One region of the Streptomyces sp. NPDC030862 genome, then DNA from elsewhere that is predicted to be linked to it. Evidence: riboswitches for the same ligand, from Rfam matches in the RefSeq annotation. Region 1 holds a riboswitch; each other region holds the start of a gene.
What was found. A riboswitch is a leader RNA that binds a small molecule or an ion and turns the genes downstream of it on or off. The one in region 1 is predicted to bind cyclic di-AMP.

Region 1 (7,316 bases):
AGGAGACCGCCTCAGCGCATCTCGCGGGCATCGGCCCAGCCCTGTCCCCCTCTACGTCCCGCCAGGCGCACACGAGCTTCCTGCGCAGTATCACCGTCACGGACGCGGGATTCACCGTCAACCGCGAGGTACGTCTCCTCGGCGAGGTAGAACTCGCCGCTCAGCGGCTGCTGCGCCATCTTCAACGATCAGGCCTACCTGCACGCGTACGGGAAGAGACGACGCGCGAACTGACGGAAGGCCTTGCGCAAGCCCGCCGACCCGCGCAGGACGACGAAAGCGTTGACACACGCGTGCGCACCACGATTACGCTTCTGGAGTCTCTCGCCGACCGCCTCTCCCGCAACGGCTACGGCCGCGAGCCGGTCACACTGCGCCTGGCCGACGAAGCGCGCTCACTGGAGCGCGTGCTGGGCGGTTCCGCAGGCGGCGGCGACTCCGACTCGTCGGGGTGACCGGTTGAACAAGTGGCGATCACCCGCGCCAAGCGCACCGCAGGGTCTCCCGTAGGAAGGCGCGTCGAAGGGGCGCCCCGCTCAAGTCCGGCGGCAAACGATCCGGCCCATCAACCGGGGGACGCTCAAGGATCCGGACCATCTCCCAAGCTCGTCCCCGACCGACGTCACCGCTCACCCGCGAGGTTCAGATCGCCCCTGCTCGTCTCGGCCCCGCGCTCGGCACTTCGGCGACGGCGCCAGGGGCGCGCGATCGGAACCGACACCGCCCGCCACCACGCCTCCGCCGGCACTTCCCCCGCCGGCTCGAACGGCTCGCCCGGACGCGGGAACGCCGCCGCCTGGCCGGTCTCCTCGGCCGCGTCCCTCGTCCACTCCCCCGGCTCCGCCCACGGGTGCGGCGCCAGGTTGAACGTGCCCCAGTGAATCGGGAGCAGCACGCCCGCCGCGGCCCCGCCCTGGAGGTCCAGGTGGGCGCGGACGCCCTCGGCGGGGGTCATGTGGATGTCGGGCCAGAACTCGCTGTACGCGCCTATCTGGATCATGGTGGCGTCGAACGGGCCGTGCTCGGCGCCGATCTCCCGGAAGCCGGGGAAGTAGCCGGTGTCGCCGCTGTGGTAGACGCGGTGTTCCGGTCCGGCGACCGCCCAGGACGCCCAGAGCGTGTGCTGCCGGTTGCGCAGGCCGCGCCCGCAGAAGTGGCGGGCCGGGGTGGCGGTCAGGCGTACGCCGCCGACCTCCGTCGACTCGTGCCAGTCCAGCTCGCGCAGGCGGGACGCCAGCACGCCCCAGTGCTCCAGGTGGGCGCCGACGCCGAGGGGGACCGCGAAGAGGGTGTCCGTGGCGGCGAGGGCGCGGATGGTCGGCAGGTCCAGGTGGTCGTAGTGGTCGTGGGAGATCACCACCACGTCCACCGGGCCGAGCGCGGCCAGGGGCAGCGGTACCGGGTGCAGCCGCCGGGGCCCGGCGAAGGGGAACGGCGAGCACCGCTCGCCCCACACCGGGTCGAAGAGGACGCGGACGCCGTCGATCTCCGCGAGCACGCTGGAGTGCCCGAGCCACGTCAGGCGCAGCCCGGACGCCGGGGGCCGGGCGAGGTCGGCGACGGTGGTGGGGTGCACGGGGATGGTGCCCGCCGGCGCGCGGCGCCGGCGCCCCTCCTTCTCGAAGTACGTCTTCGCGAACTCGACGGCCGAGCCGGAGGGTCTGTGCCGGGCGCCCACGGGGTTCTGGAACACCCCGTCCGCGAAGTGCGGCGAGCGGCGGATGCGCTCCAGGCGCTCCCCCGCCGGGTCCGCGCCGAAGGCGGCGGGCCACAGCGGGCGCGGCCGGGACCGCGACGGTCGCGTGGGCGTGGCGTCGGAGCCGGTCACGGCACCTCCAGGGCTCGGGCCTCCCATTATGGGCGGGGGGTGTGACAGCCGGGGGTGCGGGTCCGGCTCCCTACAGCGGCAGCAGGTCCGGGCGCTTGGCCGAGACGTGGTCGCCGGAGGATTCGCCGCGCAGGCGGCGGCCGATCCAGGGCACCAGGAACTCGCGGGCCCACTGGATGTCGTCGCGGCGCACTTCGAGGGTGCCGCGCGGCGGCAGGGGCGGCCACGGCTGGTCCGGGTCGGCGGGCACCTCCACGCCCAGGACCTGCCCGGCGCGCAGGGCGACACGGGTGTGGCCCTCGGCGGACAGGTGGAGCCGGTCCGCGTCCCAAGCCCGCCTGTCCTGGACGGTCTTGAGGGACCAGAGGTCCAGCACGGGGCAGCCGTAGCGGTCGGCGACGGCGCGCACATGGCCGTTGTACGTGGCGATCTTGCCGCGCAGATGGCGCAGTACCGGCACGCCGCGGGTGTCGAAGCCGGTCGTCACCAGCACGGTGCCGACCACCGAGGTCAGGTCGGCGACGGCCCGCTCGAAGCGCTCGGCCACGTCGTCGGGGTCGCTGCCCGGCCGGATGATGTCGTTGCCGCCCGCGCAGAAGGTCACCAGGTCCGGGGCGAGCTCCTTCGCCCGCGGGAGCTGCTCCTCGACGATCTGGTCGAGGAGCCGGCCGCGTACGGCGAGGTTCGCGTACCGGAAGTCGTCGGGCTCGGGCAGCCGGTCGGCGAGCAGCACCGCCAGGCGGTCGGCCCAGCCGACGAACGTCCCGTCGGGTCCGGGGTCTCCGACGCCCTCGGTGAAGCTGTCACCGATCGCCACGTACGACCCGAATACGTCACTGTCTCTGAAGGTCGAATCGTCTGCCACGGGAGCACATCCTGCCTCCTTCCATGTGACCTACGCGACCGTAAGGAGGGGTTGACGTAGCGTGAGATACGCCACCGGTCAAGATTCACCCAAGCCGGAATACGCCACCGCCCGGCACCGTGGGGCACGGTGCCGGGCAGGGCGGGATCGGCGGTGTGCCGACGGTGCGTCAGATCGAGACGCCGTGCTGGCGCAGGTACGCCAGCGGGTCGATGTCCGAGCCGTAGCTGGGGCTGGTGCGGATCTCGAAGTGCAGGTGCGGGCCGGTGGAGTTGCCGGTGGAGCCGGAGAGGCCGATCTGCTGGCCGCCGCTCACGCTCTGGCCGGAGGAGACGGAGAGCTGGGAGAGGTGGGCGTACTGCGAGTAGGTGCCGTCGGTGTGCTTGATGACGACCTCGTTGCCGTACGAACCGCTCCAGCCGGCCGAGACGACGGTGCCGGGACCGACGGCCTTGACGCTGGTGCCGGAGGAGGCCGCGAAGTCGACACCGGTGTGGTAGCCGGAGGACCACATGGAGCCGGAGGCGCGGTAGGGGGTGGTGATCGAGGAGTCGACCGGGGCAGTGAAGCCCGAGGCGCTGCTCTTCGGGGCGGACTGCGCCGGGGCGGCCTTGGCCGCCGGGGCCTGGGGCTTGGCCACCGGGGCCTGGGGCTTGGCGGCGGAGCGGGAGGCGCGGGCCTCGCCGCGGTCCTCGTCGGCCTTCGCCTTGGCCGGGGCGGCCTTGGCACCGAGGGTGAGCTCCATGCCCGGCAGGATCAGCGACGGGTCCTCGCCGATGACCTCGCGGTTGTCCTTGTACAGCTTCTGCCAGCCGCCCTTGACGTTCTTGTTGTGGGCGATCTTGGCGAGGTAGTCGCCGGCGACCACGGTGTACGTACGGGGCGCGGGCTTGGCGGCGGCCGGGGCGGTCTGCGCGGCGGCGACGACCTGCTGCGGAGCGGTCGCCGGCGCGGCGCTCTGCTCCGCGGCGTGCGCACCGGTGGCGCCGAGCAGCGGGAGGGCGATGGCCGCGCCACCGGTACCGGCGGCGACGAAACCACGCGTGAGCGTGCTGGACTTGGGACGGCGGTGCTTACCCTTGGCGGGCATGGCGAATTCCTCTCCGGCGCCTGCGAGGTGAGCTGTCGGGTTCGGGCTGGAGATGCCCGGCCGCGTGGTGACGCGACTTAACCCCGAGCCGGTCCCGGAATTCCGGGCTCGGCGGACTTACCTTGGGTCCCCCGCTCCTGCCACACGTGGGTGGGTGCTGAATTCCGGGCCGGCGGCAGGATTCGGCGGTCCGGCCGGATTGCGGTGACCGTAGGACAGCCGGGTCGGCGCGAACAAGCCGCCGCTTTCCCGCGTGCATTCCTTTGCGCCGTACCGCTACGGAATACCGGTCACCCTCCGTGGATTACGGATCATGAATTCCCGCCGGGTGCAGGGGAATTGTGGAAGAAGCCCGGCCACGGACGGTCACTTTTATGACGCTGCTCACGTGCCGGGGCCCATCTCCCTTTCTATCGGGGCACGTTATGCCGAACATCCCAATACGGACAGAAGCGTCATACCTCGACGAGCCGTCGCGGCGGCCGCGGCCACGGCCGCGCGGATGATTGCCCTGGGAACCCAATGTCGTATCGTCGGATCGCGACATCGTCGGCGGCCGGCGCCGACGTCAGACGCGGAGGAGTCCCCGTGACGCAGCAGGTGCCGCAGGCCCCGTCGAGCGAGCCCGATCTGTCCGGTGTGCGCAATTTCCGGGACGTGGGCGGGCTGCCGACGGTGGACGGGCTCCGCGTCCGGCACGGGCGGCTCTATCGCAGCGGGCACCTGGCGCACGCCACCGGTGAGGACGCCGTGTTCCTCGGCTCCCTCGGGCTGCACACGATCTTCGACTTCCGCAACGCCGCCGACCAGAAGCTCGAAGGCCCCGACATCGAGCTCCCCGGCGTCCGGAACGTGAACATCCCGCTCACCGACCCGGCCGACGGCGCCGAGTTCTGGCGGATGGTTCGCGACGGCGACCTCGACCAGCTGCGCTCCATCCTCGCGGACGGCCAGGCGGCGGCGCGGATGTCGGAGTCGTACCGCATGATCATCAAGGAGCGCACGGCGGAGCACAGCCGCGTGCTGCACGCCCTCGCCGAGGACAGCGTCCCGGCGCTGATGCACTGCGCGGCGGGCAAGGACCGGGCGGGGCTGTCGATCGCGGTGACGCTGCTCGCGGTCGGCGTGGAGCGGGAGGCCATCGAGGCGGACTACCTCAAGTCCAACGACCCGCACCGCCGCTACAAGGTGCACCGCAGCGACAGCTCCCCGGCCGGGATGTCGCCCGAGGTGATGGAGCTGCTCAGCCCGCTCTTCGACGCGCGCCTGGAGTACCTGGGGGCGGCCTTCGCGACGATCGAGGAGACCTGGGGCACGACCGAGCGGTACCTCTCCGAGGGCCTGAAGCTGGCGCCCGAGACGCGGGAGCGGCTGCGCGAGCGGCTCGTCGACGCGGGCTGAGCCCCGGGGCCGGGCGGGCCGCCGTCAGCCGGTGCCCAGCGCGAAGAGCAGGTACAGGAACGCCGCGAAGAGGTGGCCCGCCACCAGGTAGGCGAAGAGCCGGATGACGAGCCCGCGCGGGAACTTCACTTCGTAGGACATGGGGTTCTCCCTCTCCGGGGGTTCGTCAGCGGTGGGCGCCGGTGCCGCCGAGGCACAGGTCGGCCGCGGCGCTCCGCAGCAGCGTGTGGACGAAGAGCAGCTCGGCGCCGCGGCGGCCGGCCGCGGCGATGCGGTGCGGGGTCAGCGAGTCGAAATGCGCGCTGTCGCCCGGGTCGAGGACGTGGGCCACGTCCCCGAGCACCAGCCGCACGCGGCCCGTGAGGACGTACAGCCACTCCTCCCCCGGGTGGACGCGTACGAGATCGCCCTGCCCGGCGGCGTACGGCACCTCCACGCGCAGGGCCTGCAGGGCGCGGCCCGCGCCGCCGGCCTGGTGGTACGTCCAGCCGTCCGCCTCCACGGGCTCGGCGCGCCCGGCGCGGACGATCGGGTCGCGCTCGGGCGGCACCTCGCCGAGCAGCTCGGACACCGTCGTACCGTAGACACGGGCGAGGCCGAGGAGCATGGGCAGCGAGGGCTGGCGCCGACCGGTCTCCAGGCGGGAGAGGTGCGCGGGTGACAGCTCCGCGCGCCGGGCCGCGGACTCCAGGGTGAGGCCGCGGCGGCGGCGCAGCTCGCGCAGCCGGGGCGCGACGTCCTGCAGCGGCTCGCTCCGGTCTTCCGGTTCCGGGGACGGAGCCCCGGCAGGGGTGGTCATGCCCCCATTGCGCCAGGAAGGGACCCGAGAGGCAATTTTCTTGCCTCTGAGGCAAAAAGATCAGCGGTTGGCGACCGCCTGCTTCATCAGCGTCTTGCCGAAGTCCCACATCAGGCCGCCGCCCGCGTGGGCCTCGTCCATGACGGCGGTGAAGGCGGCCACGAACCGGTCCACCTCCCGCTCCCCGATGATCAGCGGCGGGATCAGCTTGATCACCTCCAGGCGGTCCCCGGAGACCTGCGTGAGGATCCGGTGGCGCTGGAGCAGCGGGACGACGACCATCTGGGCGAACAGCCCCTTGCGGGCCGCCTGCAGCATGGTCCAGCGGCTGCGCAGACCCAGTGAGGACGGGCGGCCGAACTCCAGGCCGATCATCAGGCCCCGGCCGCGTACGTCGTGCAGCAGCTCGTAGCGGTCCACCAGCGCCGAGAGCCGGGTCTTCAGCTGTTCACCGGTGAGCCGAGCGTTGGCCACGATCTCCTCGTCCTCCAGGACGGACAGGACTGCGAGGCCGGCCGCCATGGCCTGGGCGTTCGAGCCGAAGCTGGCCGAGTGGACGACCACCCGGTCCATCGACGAGAACACCTTCTTGAAGATCCAGTCCTTGCCGAGGGTGGCGCCGACCGGCACGTAGCCGCCGGACAGCGACTTGGCGACGCACAGCAGGTCCGGCTCGACGCCGTCCTCGTGCTGGTACGCGTAGAAGTCGCCGGTCCGGCCGAGCCCGGTCTGCACCTCGTCGGCGATGAGCAGCGCCTTGTGGCGGTGGAGCAGCTCCTGGGCGGCGCGCAGGAAGCCGGGCGGCGCCTCGTGCACGCCCTTGCCCTGGATGGGCTCGACGATCAGGGCGGCCACGTCGCCCCGCTTCAGCTCGCGCTCCAGCGCGTCCAGATCGCCGAGCGCGATCGCGGTGTCGGGCAGCAGGGGCGCGAAGCCGTCCCGGAAGCACTCCTCGCCGTTGACGGAGAGGGAGCCGGTGGTCAGGCCGTGGAAGGCGTGCGCGCAGTAGACGACGCGCGGCCGGCCGGTCGCGTACCGGGCGAATTTGAGCGCGGTCTCCACCGCCTCCGTGCCGCTGTTGGAGAAGAACGCGCGGTCCAGGTGCGGCGAGTACGACAGCAGCCTCTCGGCGAGCAGGCCGGGCAGCGGGGCGCAGTCGAAGCGGGTGAGGTCGGGCAGCTCGGCGTCGAGGACGTCGTGGAGGGCCTTGCGGACGACGGGGTGGTGGCGGCCGACGCCCATCACGCCGAAGCCGGCGAGCATGTCGAGGTAGTCGTTGCCGTCGGCGTCCCAGAAGTAGGCGCCTTCGGCCCGCTCGTAGACCTTGTCGAAG
Region 2 (7,316 bases), on a different contig from region 1:
CCGCCGAGACGATCACGTCGTGCTTGGTGCGCTTGCCGTCGCTGTCCGGGAGCGGCTCCCCGCTCGCCGTACGGGCCAGCAGCCCGGTGGAGGACAGCAGCACCCGGCACGGGTCGTCGGCGACCTCCAGGGACACCGCCGCGACGGGCGCGCCCGCCGATTCCAGCAGGACCGTGCGCCGCTCGGTGCCGAACTTCTTGGCCACCGCGGCCAGCTCGGAGGAGACCAGCTTGCGCAGCTCGGCGTCGGACTCCAGGATCCGCGTGAGCTCCTCGATCTCGCTGGTGAGCCGGTCGCGCTCGCCCTCCAGCTCCAGCCGGTCGAACTTGGTGAGCCGGCGCAGCGGGGTGTCCAGGATGTACTGCGTCTGGATCTCGCTCAGCGAGAAGTGCTCGATCAGCCGCTCCTTGGCCTGCGCCGAGTTGTCGCTCGACCGGATCAGCCGGATGACCTCGTCGATGTCGAGGAGCGCGACGAGCAGGCCCTCCACCAGGTGCAGCCGGTCGCGCTTCTTGCCGCGCCGGAACTCGCTGCGGCGCCGTACGACCTCGAAGCGGTGGTCGAGATAGACCTCCAGCAGCTCCTTCAGGCCCAGGGTGAGCGGCTGCCCGTCGACCAGTGCGACGTTGTTGATGCCGAAGGACTCCTCCATCGGCGTCAGCTTGTACAGCTGCTCCAGGACGGCCTCGGGGATGAAGCCGTTCTTCACCTCGATGACGAGCCGCAGTCCGTGCTGGCGGTCGGTGAGGTCCTTGACGTCGGCGATGCCCTGGAGCTTCTTCGCCGCCACCAGGTCCTTGATCTTGGCGATCACCTTCTCCGGGCCCACCGTGAACGGCAGCTCCGTCACCACCAGGCCCTTGCGGCGCGCCGTGACGTTCTCCACGGTCGCGGTCGCGCGGATCTTGAAGGTGCCGCGTCCCGTCTCGTACGCGTCCCTGATCCCGGACAGGCCCACGATCCGGCCGCCGGTCGGCAGGTCCGGACCCGGCACGAACCGCATCAGGGTCTCCAGGTCGGCGCCCGGATGCTTGATCAGGTGGCGGGCGGCGGCGATGACCTCGCCCAGGTTGTGCGGCGGCATGTTGGTCGCCATGCCGACCGCGATCCCGGACGCGCCGTTGACCAGCAGGTTGGGGAAGGCCGCGGGCAGCGCGACCGGTTCGCGCTCCTGGCCGTCGTAGTTGGGTGTGAAGTCGACGGTGTCCTCGTCGATGGACTCCGTCATCAGCGACGTCGCGTCGGCCATCCGGCATTCGGTGTACCGCATGGCGGCCGGCGGGTCGTCGTTGCCCAGCGAGCCGAAGTTGCCGTGGCCGTCGACCAGCGGCAGGCGCATCGAGAACGGCTGCGCCATGCGCACCAGCGCGTCGTAGATCGACGCGTCACCGTGCGGGTGCAGCTTGCCCATCACCTCGCCGACGACCCGGGCGCACTTGACGAACCCGCGCTCCGGCCGCAGGCCCATCTCGTTCATCTGGTACACGATCCGGCGGTGCACCGGCTTCATGCCGTCGCGGGCGTCGGGGAGGGCCCGGGAGTAGATCACCGAGTACGCGTACTCGAGGAAGGAGCCCTGCATTTCGTCGACGACGTCGATGTCGAGGATCCGCTCCTCGTAGTCGTCGGGCTGCGCGGTCTTCGTGCTGCGGCGGGCCATCGCGGCTGCGCTCCTTCACCAGGCAAAGGCTGATCTGTCGCCGACCATTGTGGACCGTCCCACTGACAACCCCGACCGCGACCCGGAAGAGGGACGATCGGGCGGGACGGGAACTTCCGCGACCGTCGGTGCGCTTGCATACAGTGGCAGGACTTTCACGGCACGACATTCACATCGCGATCGAAGGGACGTACATGCCCATGGGTCACACGGCCACAGCCCAGGCCGGCTCCGGCGGACTGACAGCGACCGAGCACCGGCTGGCCAACGGCCTGCGCGTGGTGCTGTCCGAGGACCACCTGACCCCGGTCGCCGCGGTATGCCTCTGGTACGACGTCGGCTCGCGCCACGAGGTCAAGGGCCGCACCGGCCTCGCCCACCTCTTCGAGCACCTGATGTTCCAGGGCTCCGCGCAGGTCAAGGGCAACGGCCACTTCGAGCTCGTCCAGGGCGCCGGCGGCTCCCTCAACGGCACCACGAGCTTCGAGCGGACCAACTACTTCGAGACGATGCCCACCCACCAGCTGGAGCTGGCCCTGTGGCTCGAGGCCGACCGGATGGGCTCGCTGCTCACCGCGCTCGACGACGAGTCCATGGAGAACCAGCGGGACGTCGTCAAGAACGAGCGCCGCCAGCGGTACGACAACGTCCCGTACGGCACCGCCTTCGAGCGGCTCACCGCCCTCGCCTTCCCGCAGGGCCACCCCTACCACCACACGCCGATCGGCTCCATGGCGGACCTCGACGCCGCCACCCTGGAGGACGCGCGGAACTTCTTCCGTACGTACTACGCGCCGAACAACGCCGTGCTGTCCGTCGTCGGCGACATCGACCCCGAGCAGACGCTCGCGTGGATCGAGAAGTACTTCGGCTCCATCCCGGCCCACGACGGCAAGCAGCCGCCGCGTGACGGCACGCTCCCCGACGTCATCGGCGAGCAGCTGCGCGAGGTCATCGTGGAGGACGTCCCGGCCCGCGCGCTGATGGCCGCCTACCGCCTGCCGCACGACGGCACGCGCGAGTGCGACGCCGCCGACCTGGCGCTGACCGTCCTCGGCGGCGGCGAGTCGTCCCGCCTCCACAACCGCCTGGTGCGTCGCGACCGTACGGCCGTGACCGCCGGCTTCGGCCTGCTGCGCCTCGCCGGGGCCCCCTCCATGGGCTGGCTGGACGTGAAGACGTCCGGCGGCGTCGAGGTGCCGGACATCGAGGCCGCGGTCGACGAGGAGCTGGCCCGGTTCGCCGCCGAGGGCCCGACGCCCGAGGAGATGGAGCGGGCCCAGGCCCAGCTGGAGCGCGAATGGCTGGACCGGCTCGGCACGGTCGCCGGCCGCGCGGACGAGCTGTGCCGGTTCGCCGTGCTGTTCGGCGACCCGCAGCTCGCGCTCACCGCCGTCCAGCGCGTCCTGGACGTCACCGCCGAGGAGGTGCAGGCCGTGGCCCAGGCCCGGTTGCGCCCGGACAACAGGGCCGTACTGGTCTACGAGCCCGTCAACGGTGATCAGGGCGAGGCCGCCGACAGCGACACCGACCAGAGCGACGCCGACCGCAGCGAGGAAGAAGAGGGGGCCGACCAGTGAGCGACGCCGCTGTGTCCCTGACGTCCATGAAGTTCCACCCGCAGCCCGAGCCCGGCACCGCCAGGCCCTGGGCCTTCCCCGCCCCCGAGCGCGGCACCCTGCCCAACGGCCTGACCGTGCTGCGCTGTCACCGCCCCGGCCAGCAGGTCGTGGCCGTCGAGATCTCCCTCGTCGCGCCCCTGGAGGCCGAGCCCGAGGGCCTGGACGGTGTCGCCACGATCATGGCCCGGGCGCTGTCCGAGGGCACCGACAAGTACTCGGCGGAGGAGTTCGCCGCCGAGCTGGAGCGCTGCGGCGCCACGCTCGACGCACACGCCGACCACCCCGGCGTACGCGTCTCCCTGGAGGTCCCGGTCTCCCGGCTGGCCAAGGCTCTCGGCCTGGTCGCCGACGCCCTGCGCGCGCCCGCCTTCGCCGACAGCGAGGTCGAGCGCCTGGTGCGCAACCGGCTCGACGAGATCCCGCACGAGATCGCCAACCCGGCGCGCCGCGCCGCCATGCAGCTCTCCAAGGAGCTGTTCCCGGCCGACTCCCGGATGTCCCGCCCCCGCCAGGGCACCCTGGAGACGGTGGAGCGCATCGACTCCGCGGCCGTACGGGCCTTCTACGAGGCCCATGTCCGGCCCGCCACGGCCACCGCGATCGTCGTCGGCGACCTCACGGACGTCGACCTCGACGCGGTGCTCGCCGACACCCTCGGCGCCTGGACCGGTGACACCGCCGAGCCCCGCCCCGTCCCGCCCGTCACGGCCGACGACACGGGCCGCGTCGTCATCGTCGACCGCCCCGGCGCCGTGCAGACGCAGCTGCTGATCGGCCGCATCGGCTCCGACCGGCACGACCGCGTGTGGCCGGCACAGGTGCTCGGCACCTACTGCCTGGGCGGCACCCTGACCTCGCGCCTGGACCGCGTCCTGCGTGAGGAGAAGGGCTACACCTACGGCGTACGGGCCTTCGGCCAGGTGCTCCGCTCCGGTCCCGAGGGCAACGGCGCCTCGATGCTCGCCATCAGCGGCTCCGTCGACACCCCCAACACCGGCCCGGCGCTCGACGACCTGTGGAAGGTGCTGCGCACCCTCGCCGCCGAGGGCCTGACCGACGCCGAGCGGGACGTCGCCGTGCAGAACCTCGTGGGCGTCGCCCCGCTCAAGTACGAGACGGCGGCCTCGGTCGCGGGCACCCTCGCCGACCAGGTCGAGCAGCACCTCCCGGACGACTTCCAGGCGCGGTTGTACGCGCGCCTGGCCGAGACCGGGACGGTGGAGGCCACGGCCGCGGTCGTCAGCGCCTTCCCGGTGGACCGTCTCGTCACGGTGCTCGTCGGCGATGCCGCGCAGATCAAGGAGCCGGTCGAGGCGCTCGGTATCGGTGAAGTCAGCGTCGTCAGCGGCTGATTGACGGCGGGTCGGCCGCGCGTCACCTCCGGAACCCCGGCATCCGCACGGATGCCGGGGTTCCGCTGTCTGCACCCCGGCCCGCCACATGTCCGTTTTGTTGCGGAGGTTACGTGTCTGCCCTGTGGCGTGCGCTACAAAAAACCGTGTCCGTTTGGTGATTGAAAGATCAGCCGCTTAGCGTCTGATGCGCTGTCCGCCCGCCGTACCCGCCGCATCCGCGGCACCGGGCAGCCATCGCCGAATCCCCATCGGGCGCGAGCCCGGGGAGCCGGGGACCCACACGAAGTCCCTGGGGTGAATCGGACGCCTTCGCATCCGTGCGGAGGGGCCCGTAGGAGACCTTCCTGCTCCGAACCCGTCAGCTAACCCGGTAGGCGAGAAGGAAGGAAAGGATCAGCCACCGAATGGCGTTCACCCGTGCCACCGGGAAGCACCGTGCCCCGAGCCGCCTGAGCCGTAAGAGCGCACACGTCGCCGGCGTGGCGGCCATCGCCACCACCGGCGTCATCGGAACCCTCGCTTCCCCGGCGCTCGCCGCCGACGCGGACGTCCGCGCACTGGAGGACACCGGCCTCAACCAGGCGGTCATCACCGACACGCTCGCCGAGAGCGTGGACGCCCAGGCCGAGGCGCAGGAGCGCGAGGCCGAGGAGGCCGCCGCCCGCGCCGCCGCCCAGGCCGAGGCCGAAGCCGAGGCCAAGCGCAAGGCCGAGGCCCGCGTCAAGGCCGCCCGCGAGGCGGAGGAGCGCGCCGCCCGCGAGGCCGAGCGCAAGCGCCTGAACTCCTTCACGCTCCCGGTCGCCGGTTCGTACGTCAGCACCGGCTACCAGACCGGCGGCGCCATGTGGTCCTCCGGCAGCCACACCGGCGTCGACTTCCACGCCGCCTCCGGCTCCACGGTCGTCGCCGTGGGCCTGGGCACCGTCGTCGAGGCGGGCTGGGGCGGCGCGTACGGCAACAACGTGGTGATCCGGATGGCGGACGGCACGTACACCCAGTACGGCCACCTCTCCTCCGTCAGCGTCTCGGTCGGCGAGCGGGTCATGCCCGGCCAGCAGATCGGCCTCTCGGGCTCCACCGGCAACTCCTCCGGTCCGCACCTCCACTTCGAGGCCCGCACGAGCGCCGAGTACGGCTCCGACATCGACCCGGTCGCGTACCTGCGCTCGCACGGCGTCAACGTCTGACCCGCACATTCCGCGAAGAAGGCCCCGGCTCCCCATCCGAGCCGGGGCCTTCTTCGTGCGGCCATTGGCCAAAAGATATCCATGGATTTCGACCCGGCGTCGGAAATTCAGTCCCGTTGTCATAGAGTCACTGAACACTCGTCACATCGGTCGGACGCACGCTGTTTCGCGCGCATTACGTCGGAGGTTCGGTATGCGCATTCCCGCGCACTCGGTATGCACGGCGATTCGCGACGACATCGTCTCCGGCGTCTTCCCGCGCGGCGGCCGCCTCACCGAGGAGCAGCTGGCGCGCCGCTACGGCGTCTCGCGCGTCCCGGTCCGCGAGGCCCTGCGGACGCTGGAGTCCGAGGGCTTCGTCACCACCCGCCGCCACGCCGGGGCGTGCGTCGCCGAGCCCACCGAGCAGGAGGCGGCCGACCTGCTGGAGGTCCGGGCGCTGCTGGAGCCGCTCGGTGCGGCGCGCGCGGCCCAGCGGCGTACCGAGGCGCACCTCAAGGTGTTGCGGGGCCTGGTCAGGCTGGGCCAGGAGCGGGCGCGCCAGGGCCAGGGGGAGGACCTGCGGGCGCTCGGCGGCTGGTTCCACGAGACGCTCGCCCAGGCCTCCGGCAGTCCGGGCCTGACCGCCCTGCTGACCCAGCTGCGCCACAAGATCGCCTGGATGTACGCGGTCGAGCAGCCGGCCTCGCCCGTGGAGGCGTGGGCGGAGCACGGCGCGATCGTCGACGCGGTGGCGCGCGGTGACGCGGAACGGGCCCGGGCGCTCACCGCCCTGCACACCGAGCGCTCGCTCGGCGCGCACCGGCTGCGCGTGAGGACTCCGCAACATCGCGTCAACACGGCGAGCGCCCGAATTTAACAGCGAGGCCGTATACAGAAAGATTCACCGAAACGAAAAGCGGAGCCGTATCACCCGGGAATTCGGGGGCGATACGACTCCGCTGCAATATCAGGCAGGCGCCGGAGATATCCGAGACGGATCAGACGGTCTCGGGAAGCTCTTCGAGCCCTTCGGCGACCAGCTTCGCCAGGCGGTCCAGAGCGGCGTCCGCGCCCTCCGCGTCCGACGCGAGCACGATCTCCTCGCCGCCCTGCGCACCCAGGCCGAGGACCGCGAGCATCGACGCGGCGTTCACCGGGTTGCCGTCGGCCTTGGCGATCGTCACGGGGACGCCGGCGGCCGTGGCGGCACGGACGAAGATGGAGGCGGGGCGGGCGTGCAGGCCCTCGGCCCAGCCGACGTTGACGCGGCGCTCAGCCATGGTGTTGCCCTTCGAGTTCAGGGGGTTGTCTAGACCACTCTCTCATGTTCTCCGGTGTGCACGCGAACCTGATCAATGTGCCCTGTCCACAGCACCTCCGCGACCGGTGCCCCGCACCGTAACCTGGGCCCATGCGGACCCCGTCGGATCAGCCGGAACATGCGTACCCCGACCACTGGGAAGCCGATGTCGTGCTGCGCGACGGCGGTACCGCGCGGATCAGGCCCATC
Region 3 (7,316 bases), on a different contig from region 1:
CACCGCCCGCGCCGATCTGACGGATGCTCAGATCGAGACGGCCGTGGCCACGATCCTCCGTACGGCCCCGGCCCCGGCCCCGGTCAGCCCGCCTGCTTCAGGGAGCTGACGAAGGACGTCCAGGCCGTCGGGGAGAACCGCAGCGGCGGCCTGGCGGTGTCCTTCGAATCGCGCACGGCCAGCCGCGCGGCGTCGAGGCGGGCCGCCTCGACGCAGTTGTTCATGCCCACGCTGCGGCTGCTGCGCCGCCACTGCGGGCCATCGTGGTGTGCGAGGTAAGCAGACATGTGGGGTGCCTCTCCCTGGGGGGTCTCTCGCCGATCAGGCGGGATCAGCGAGAACCCCTACGCGCCGTCACCGATCCCGGCGATGAGTTCCTCCGACTCCTCGGGCGTCAGGGCGTGCGCCTGCATGGTGCGGAACGCGGCGCTGTACGCCTCGAGGTCTTCCGTGCGTTCGAGATAGAGGCTACTCGTCAAGTGGTCGAGAACCACCACATCCAGATCAGACATGTTCGCGAAGGAGAAAATAATGAAAGGTCCGGAGAGGCCGACGTAACCGCCGACCGCGAACGGCAGCACCTGGAGCCGCACATGGGGAAGGTCCGCCAGCTCCCGCAAACGCCGCAGCTGCGCCCGCATCACCCCCGGGCCGCCCACCTCCCGCCGCAGCACCGCCTCGTCCAGTACCGCCTCCAGGCGCAGCGGCGGATCGCCGAACAGCACCTCCTGGCGGGCGAGCCGCACCTCCACCAGCGAGTCGACCGCCGTCACCGGCAGCCCGTCCAGCGCCGCGCGCGTCACCGCCCGCGCGTAGTCGGCCGTCTGCAGCAGGCCTGGCACCACCGAGGTCTCGAGTGTGCGCGCCGCGCACGCCTGCGACTCCAGGCTGATGAAGTCCTGGTACTGCGGCGGCAGCACGCCCCGGTACGCGTGCCACCACCCCGTGCCGCCGCCGTCCGCGGCCGCGCCGGAGAGGGCCTCCAGCAGCGCGCGCTGGCGCGGTTCGCGTACGCCGTAGGCGTCGAGCAGCCGTGACACGTCCTCGCCGGTCACCCCGCTGGCACCCGTCTCGATCCGGCTCACCTTCGACTGGTGCCAGCCGACGAGCCGGGCCGCGTCCCGGCTGGTGAGCCCGGCTCTCAGGCGCAGCCGCCGCAACTCCTCGCCGAGCTTGCGGCGCCGCACCGCCGGACCGTGCCGCGTGCCCCGCACGACAGCCCCACCTCCCGCCCTCCGGAACGCTGGACCAACCCGCCAGTCTGCCCGCGGGAACCGCTCTCGCGTAGCAGGGTTCACCGCTTCGAGCGACAGATATATGCATATCTTGGGGGATCGGCCCCACCCGGGGCGACATAAGTGGCACTCTGGCGCGAAGCGCAATCCGAGGCCGTCCTCGCACAACATCCGCTCCCTGTCGGAGTCCGGCCCCGGTGGGAAAGGGACAGCGTCGCCATGGCAGACCACCAGGAAGCATCCGTCACTCTGCCGAGCGATCCAGCCTCGGTCTCCGCAGCCCGCAGATACGTGGCGGACGTTCTTACCGAATGGGGCCTGCCGGCCGAGTCCGACACGGCGGACGCGGTACGGCTGATCGTCTCCGAGCTCACCACCAACGCCGTTCAGCACACCTTCGGGCAGTCGCCGACCTTCACGGTGGACATCCGGCTGGAACGGGACGAGCAGCTGCGCATCGGTGTCACCGACAGCCACCCGCGCTGGCCGCAGCGCCTGCCCGCGGCCGTCCAGCAGGACAACGGCCGCGGCATGGTCATCATCCGCTGGCTCACCGCCGAACGCGGTGGCCGCCTGACGGTCACTCCGACCGGCGAGGGCGGCAAGACGGTGTGGATCGTCCTGCCCTGGCCCGTCCCCGTCCGGGGCTGAGCGCACGCCCGGTACGGCGGCGGCCCCGTACCGCCCGGTCGTGCGGTACGGGGCGTACGAGCCCTCGTGTCAGCGCACGCGCCCGTAGTAGACCGACTTCGACCAGATGCGGTCGAGCTTGACCACCGAACCCGACTTCGGTGAGTGCCAGATCTTGTTGTCACCGGCGTACAGGCCCACGTGGTAGACGCGTCCACCGGAGTGGAAGAAGACCAGGTCACCCTTCTGCCGCTGCGACGTGGAGATGTGGCGGGTCTTGTTGTACTGCTGCTGCGCGGTGCGCGGCAGTGTCTTGCCGGCCTTCTTGTACGAGTAGAGCGTGAGGCCGGAGCAGTCGAACCGGGACGGGCCCGCTGCCCCGTATGCGTACGGGGAGCCCTTCTTCGACGCGGCGACGTTCAGCGCCTTCGAGGCGTGCGTCGCGGCGGCGGCCTCGGCCTGGGGGACGGCGCCCGGCGCCAGCATGGTGCCGCCGACGGCGGCGAGCGTCAGTGCCGAGACGGCACCGGCTCGGGACAGCAGAGACGGGACATGAATCTGCGCGGTCATAGCGCAACCCTTCGTCAGCCGCCTGTGAAGGATGACCTGTCGGGTTCGGGCTGGCGAAGTTGCCCGGCCGCTGACGCGGCTTCACCCCAAGGGGCGGCCATGGTGCGCTCGCCCCGGACTGCTTGGGTCCTCCACTCCTGCCGATCCACTCCTGTCGACCAGTCGTCCGGACGGCGGCAGGACTCGGCGTCCGCCCGGACCGCCCCGCCGCGGTGGCGGGGGCTTGTCGTCGAAGGGATCTTGACCCATGACAGGGCGAAATTCCGAGCCGAAACGGAGTTATGTGAGGCTCCTCACGACTGATCCATTCGAGTGGACAGAGGCGTTTTGGCGCGACGCGACGGCCGATTGATGATCCGTGGACCAGCGGCGGAAGGTGATGTTCCGCCAGATGCGTACACCATGGGCGCAACTCGTACAGTGCGTAATTCCCTCGTTTGCGTACGCCGAACGAGGGTGGCTCGTCGGCCCTTCTGCGCCCATCCGTGCTACGCGGAAATCCCTCATCAGGCGGGCTCCTGAGGGGTCGTCACCCGCGCAGCCCGACATTCGCCATCGAGAACACGCGGCGCACGCGCCAGCGTCCGGGTGTGCACCTCGCCCTCTCGTGCTCATGCGTCGGGATCGGTGCCTCCCGCGGTGCGGCCGTGCGCCCGGCGAGCGCCCGGTTGATCCGCTCCGGGGGTGGGGAAGCGTGCCGGATCGTTTCGTCGTCCTCGTGCGGGTGACCGGGCGCGTACCCGGGGTGTGGGGGTGGGTAGCCAGGGGCCGACTCGAGCCAACCGGCGAGTCAGACCCCGTCACCCCGCCACAGGGAGGGAATCCGTATGCGTCGCATCGCGGCCGTCGTCCTCGGAACCATCGCACTCCTCGGATCCACCGTCACCACCGCCTCGGCGGTGGCGGTGCCGGACCCCACCGCCGTCGTCGACTGCGTCACCACCAGCGCGACCGACCTGACCACCGTCGTCGACCCCGCCTCGCTCGCCCTGCCCTCGGAGGTCCCGGGCGCGAGCTGCCTGGCCGTCTGAGGCGGGCACCGCGGCTTGCCGGGCGGCACGGGCGCACCCGTACCGCCCGGCGAGCGGCCGCGCCTCGTATACGACCCGTGCTGCGGGCCCGGTGGGCGGCCGCTCATGTCCCATGGCCAGGCAAAGCCGTAGTTAACGTGCCGGAAAAACTTCTGCCCGAGATTGAAATATCTCTCCCTCACAATGTTTCCGCAGGTCAACAGAGTGTTGAAGCCGGATAGGGTCCCGCTGCCGCCCGGGGTCGTGCCGGGCGGGAACATGTGAGGTGAAACGTGCAACTGAGCCCGCACGAGCAGGAGCGCCTGCTCATCCATGTCGCTGCCGACGTGGCGGAGAAGCGCAGGGCACGCGGGGTGAGGCTCAACCACCCCGAGGCCGTCGCCCTCATCACCGCGCACATCCTGGAGGGGGCCAGGGACGGCCGGACCGTCGCCGAGCTCATGGCGTCCGGGCGCAAGGTGCTCAGCCGGGACGACGTCATGGAGGGCATCCCCGAGATGATCCACGACGTCCAGGTCGAGGCGACCTTCCCCGACGGCACCAAGCTCGTCACCGTCCACGAGCCGATCGTCTGACGGGGCCCGCCACCGATGATCCCCGGAGAGATCCTCTACGCCGACGAGCCCGTGCCCCTCAACGAAGGCCGCCCCGTCACCCGCCTCACCGTGCTCAACGCCGCCGACCGCCCCGTGCAGGTCGGCTCCCACTACCACTTCGCCGAGGTCAACCCGGGCCTCGCGTTCGACCGCCCCGCCGCCCGCGGCCTGCGGCTCAACATCGCCGCCGGCACCGCCGTGCGCTTCGAGCCCGGCATCCCCGTCGACGTGGAACTCGTCCCGCTCGCCGGCCTGCGCGTCGTCCCCGGCCTGCGCGGACAGACCGGAGGTGCCCTCGATGGCTGAGCTCGCCCGCCCCCAGTACGCCGACCTCTTCGGCCCCACGACCGGCGACCGGATCCGACTCGCCGACACCGACCTGCTCGTCGAGATCGAGGAGGACCGCTCCGGCGGCCCCGGCCGCTCCGGCGACGAGGCGGTCTTCGGCGGCGGCAAGGTCATCCGCGAGTCCATGGGCCAGGCCCGCACCACCCGCGCCGAAGGCGCCCCGGACACCGTCATCACCGGCGCCGTCGTCCTCGACCACTGGGGCGTCGTCAAGGCGGACGTCGGCATCCGCGACGGCCGCATCACCGGCATCGGCAAGGCCGGCAACCCCGACACCATGGACGGCGTCCACCCGGACCTCGTCATCGGCCCCGAGACCGAGATCATCGCCGGCAACGGCAAGATCCTCACCGCGGGCGCCGTCGACGCGCACATCCACTTCATCTCGCCGACCGTCGTCGAACAGGCGCTCACCTCCGGCATCACCACCCTCGTCGGCGGCGGCACCGGCCCCGCCGAGGGCAGCAAGGCCACCACCGTCACCCCCGGTCCCTGGCACCTCGCCCGGATGTTCGAGGCGCTGGAGACGTACCCCGTCAACATCGGCCTGCTCGGCAAGGGCAACACGATGTCGCGCGAGGCGATGCACTCCCAGCTGCGCGGCGGCGCCCTCGGGTTCAAGATCCACGAGGACTGGGGGGCGACCCCGGCCGTCATCGACGCCTGCCTCCGCGTCTGCGACGAGACCGGCGCCCAACTGGCCATCCACACCGACACGCTCAACGAAGCCGGATTCGTCGGCGACACCCTCGCCGCCATCGCGGGCCGCACCATCCACGCGTACCACACCGAGGGCGCGGGCGGCGGTCACGCCCCCGACATCATCACCGTGGTCTCCGAGCCGTACGTCCTGCCCAGCTCCACCAACCCGACCCGCCCCCACACCGTCAACACGCTCGACGAACACCTCGACATGCTGATGGTCTGCCACCACCTCAACCCGGCCGTCCCCGAGGACCTGGCGTTCGCCGAGTCCCGCATCCGGCCCTCGACCATCGCGGCCGAGGACATCCTGCACGACATGGGCGCCATCTCGATCATCTCCTCCGACTCCCAGGCGATGGGCCGCGTCGGCGAGGTGATCCTGCGGACCTGGCAGACCGCGCACGTGATGAAGCGCCGCCGCGGCGCCCTGCCCGGCGACGGCCGCGCCGACAACCACCGCGTACGCCGCTACGTCGCCAAGTACACGATCAACCCGGCCGTCGCGCAGGGCCTCGACCACCAGATCGGCTCCGTCGAGACCGGCAAGCTGGCCGACCTGGTGCTCTGGGACCCGGCGTTCTTCGGCGTGAAGCCGCAGACCGTCATCAAGGGCGGGCAGATCGCGTACGCGCAGATGGGCGACGCCAACGCGTCCATCCCCACGCCCCAGCCGGTCATGCCCCGCCCCATGTTCGGCGCACTGGGCCGGGCCGCGGCGGCGGGCTCGTACAACTTCGTCACGCAGAGCGCCCTCGACGACGGCCTGCCCGAACGGCTCGGACTGCACAAGGGGTTCACGGCGATCGAGAGCACCCGGGGCGTCACCAAGGCCGACATGCGGGAGAACGACGCCCTGCCGCGCGTCGAGGTCGACGCCGACACCTTCACGGTGACGATCGACGGCGACCCGGTCGACCCGGCGCCCGCCGCCGAACTGCCCATGGCCCAGCGTTACTTCCTCTTCTGAGGTCGCCGCCGATGTCCCGCGCTGCTCTGCTCGTCCTCGCCGACGGCCGGTTCCCCGCCGGTGGCCACGCCCACTCCGGCGGCGCCGAACCGGCCGTCAAGGCGGGGCGCCTCCGCGACGCCCGCGACCTGGAGGCCTTCTGCCGCGGCCGCCTGCACACCACGGGCCTCACCTCCGCCGGTGTGGCCGCCGCGGCCGCCCTCGGCCTCGACCCCGCCGCCCTGGACGAGGCCGCCGACGCCCGCACCCCCTCGCCCGCGCTGCGCGCCACCGCCCGCAAGCTCGGCCGCCAGATGCTGCGGGCCGCCCGCGCCACCTGGCCGGGACCCGAACTCGACGCGCTCGCCCGTGCGTTCCCGCGCGGCGTGCACCAGCCGGTCGTGCTGGGGCTCGCCGCGCGGGCGGCCGGGCTCGGGCCCGAGGACGCGGCGCACTGCGTCGCGTACGAGACGGTCAGCGGCCCCGCCACGGCCGCCGTCCGCCTGCTGAGCCTCGACCCCTTCCACGCCACCGCCGTGCTGGCCCGCCTCGCCCCCGCCATGGACGAGGTGGCCGCCCGGGCCGCGGACGCCGCCCGGCAGGGCATCGACGCGCTGCCCGCCGCCTCCGCACCGCTGCTCGACATCACCGCCGAACAGCACGCCGCCTGGCCCGTACGCCTCTTCGCCTCGTAAACACAAGGAGCTCCCCGTGCACCTCGACCACACCCACGACGGCCCCGCCGCCGTCAGCGCCGACGCCCACCGCCCCGACGGCACCCGCCGCGCCCTGCGCATCGGCCTCGGCGGCCCCGTCGGCTCCGGCAAGACCGCCACCGTCGCCGCACTCTGCCGCGAACTGCGCGACCAGCTGTCCATCGCGGTCGTCACCAACGACATCTACACCCGCGAGGACGCCGAGTTCCTGCTGCGCAACGCCGTCCTGCCGCCCGAGCGCATCCAGGCCGTGGAGACCGGCGCCTGCCCGCACACCGCGATCCGCGACGACATCTCCGCCAACCTCGAAGCCGTCGAGGACCTCGAAGACACGGTCGGCCCGCTCGACCTGATCCTCGTCGAGTCCGGCGGCGACAACCTCACCGCCACCTTCTCCAAAGGCCTCGTCGACGCCCAGATCTTCGTCATCGACGTCGCCGGCGGCGACGACATCCCCCGCAAGGGCGGCCCCGGCGTCTCCACCGCCGACCTGCTCGTCATCAACAAGACCGACCTCGCCCCGTACGTCGGCTCCGACC

Region 2: it holds a riboswitch for cyclic di-AMP, as region 1 does, so the genes downstream of both, ACZ42X_RS29245 (M23 family metallopeptidase) here and ACZ42X_RS02530 (M23 family metallopeptidase) in region 1, are expected to answer to the same signal.
Region 3: it holds a riboswitch for cyclic di-AMP, as region 1 does, so the genes downstream of both, ACZ42X_RS19800 (C40 family peptidase) here and ACZ42X_RS02530 (M23 family metallopeptidase) in region 1, are expected to answer to the same signal.

What each region holds. Positions count from the first base shown of each region.
Region 1 is NZ_JBVIEN010000001.1:547,240-554,555, forward strand. Features, by position in the region: gene ACZ42X_RS02515 (P-loop ATPase, Sll1717 family) at 1-455, shown strand, start outside; gene ACZ42X_RS02520 (MBL fold metallo-hydrolase) at 623-1,828, opposite strand; gene ACZ42X_RS02525 (SGNH/GDSL hydrolase family protein) at 1,899-2,693, opposite strand; gene ACZ42X_RS02530 (M23 family metallopeptidase) at 2,863-3,783, opposite strand; cyclic di-AMP (ydaO/yuaA leader) riboswitch at 3,788-3,946, opposite strand; gene ACZ42X_RS02535 (tyrosine-protein phosphatase) at 4,372-5,184, shown strand; gene ACZ42X_RS02540 (DUF6126 family protein) at 5,209-5,325, opposite strand; gene ACZ42X_RS02545 (helix-turn-helix domain-containing protein) at 5,351-5,983, opposite strand; gene ACZ42X_RS02550 (aspartate aminotransferase family protein) at 6,044-7,316, opposite strand, start outside.
Region 2 is NZ_JBVIEN010000012.1:106,611-113,926, forward strand. Features, by position in the region: gene ACZ42X_RS29230 (DNA gyrase/topoisomerase IV subunit A) at 1-1,660, opposite strand, end outside; gene ACZ42X_RS29235 (M16 family metallopeptidase) at 1,855-3,240, shown strand; gene ACZ42X_RS29240 (M16 family metallopeptidase) at 3,267-4,634, shown strand; cyclic di-AMP (ydaO/yuaA leader) riboswitch at 4,863-5,028, shown strand; gene ACZ42X_RS29245 (M23 family metallopeptidase) at 5,042-5,824, shown strand; gene ACZ42X_RS29250 (GntR family transcriptional regulator) at 6,018-6,683, shown strand; gene ACZ42X_RS29255 (HPr family phosphocarrier protein) at 6,805-7,086, opposite strand; gene ACZ42X_RS29260 (bifunctional acetate--CoA ligase family protein/GNAT family N-acetyltransferase) at 7,218-7,316, shown strand, end outside.
Region 3 is NZ_JBVIEN010000007.1:76,341-83,656, forward strand. Features, by position in the region: gene ACZ42X_RS19780 (8-amino-7-oxononanoate synthase) at 1-109, shown strand, start outside; gene ACZ42X_RS19785 (DUF397 domain-containing protein) at 84-287, opposite strand; gene ACZ42X_RS19790 (helix-turn-helix domain-containing protein) at 345-1,214, opposite strand; gene ACZ42X_RS19795 (ATP-binding protein) at 1,455-1,886, shown strand; gene ACZ42X_RS19800 (C40 family peptidase) at 1,956-2,435, opposite strand; cyclic di-AMP (ydaO/yuaA leader) riboswitch at 2,440-2,602, opposite strand; gene ACZ42X_RS19805 (hypothetical protein) at 3,263-3,466, shown strand; gene ACZ42X_RS19810 (urease subunit gamma) at 3,739-4,041, shown strand; gene ACZ42X_RS19815 (urease subunit beta) at 4,057-4,368, shown strand; gene ACZ42X_RS19820 (urease subunit alpha) at 4,361-6,082, shown strand; gene ACZ42X_RS19825 (urease accessory protein UreF) at 6,094-6,756, shown strand; gene ureG (urease accessory protein UreG) at 6,773-7,316, shown strand, end outside.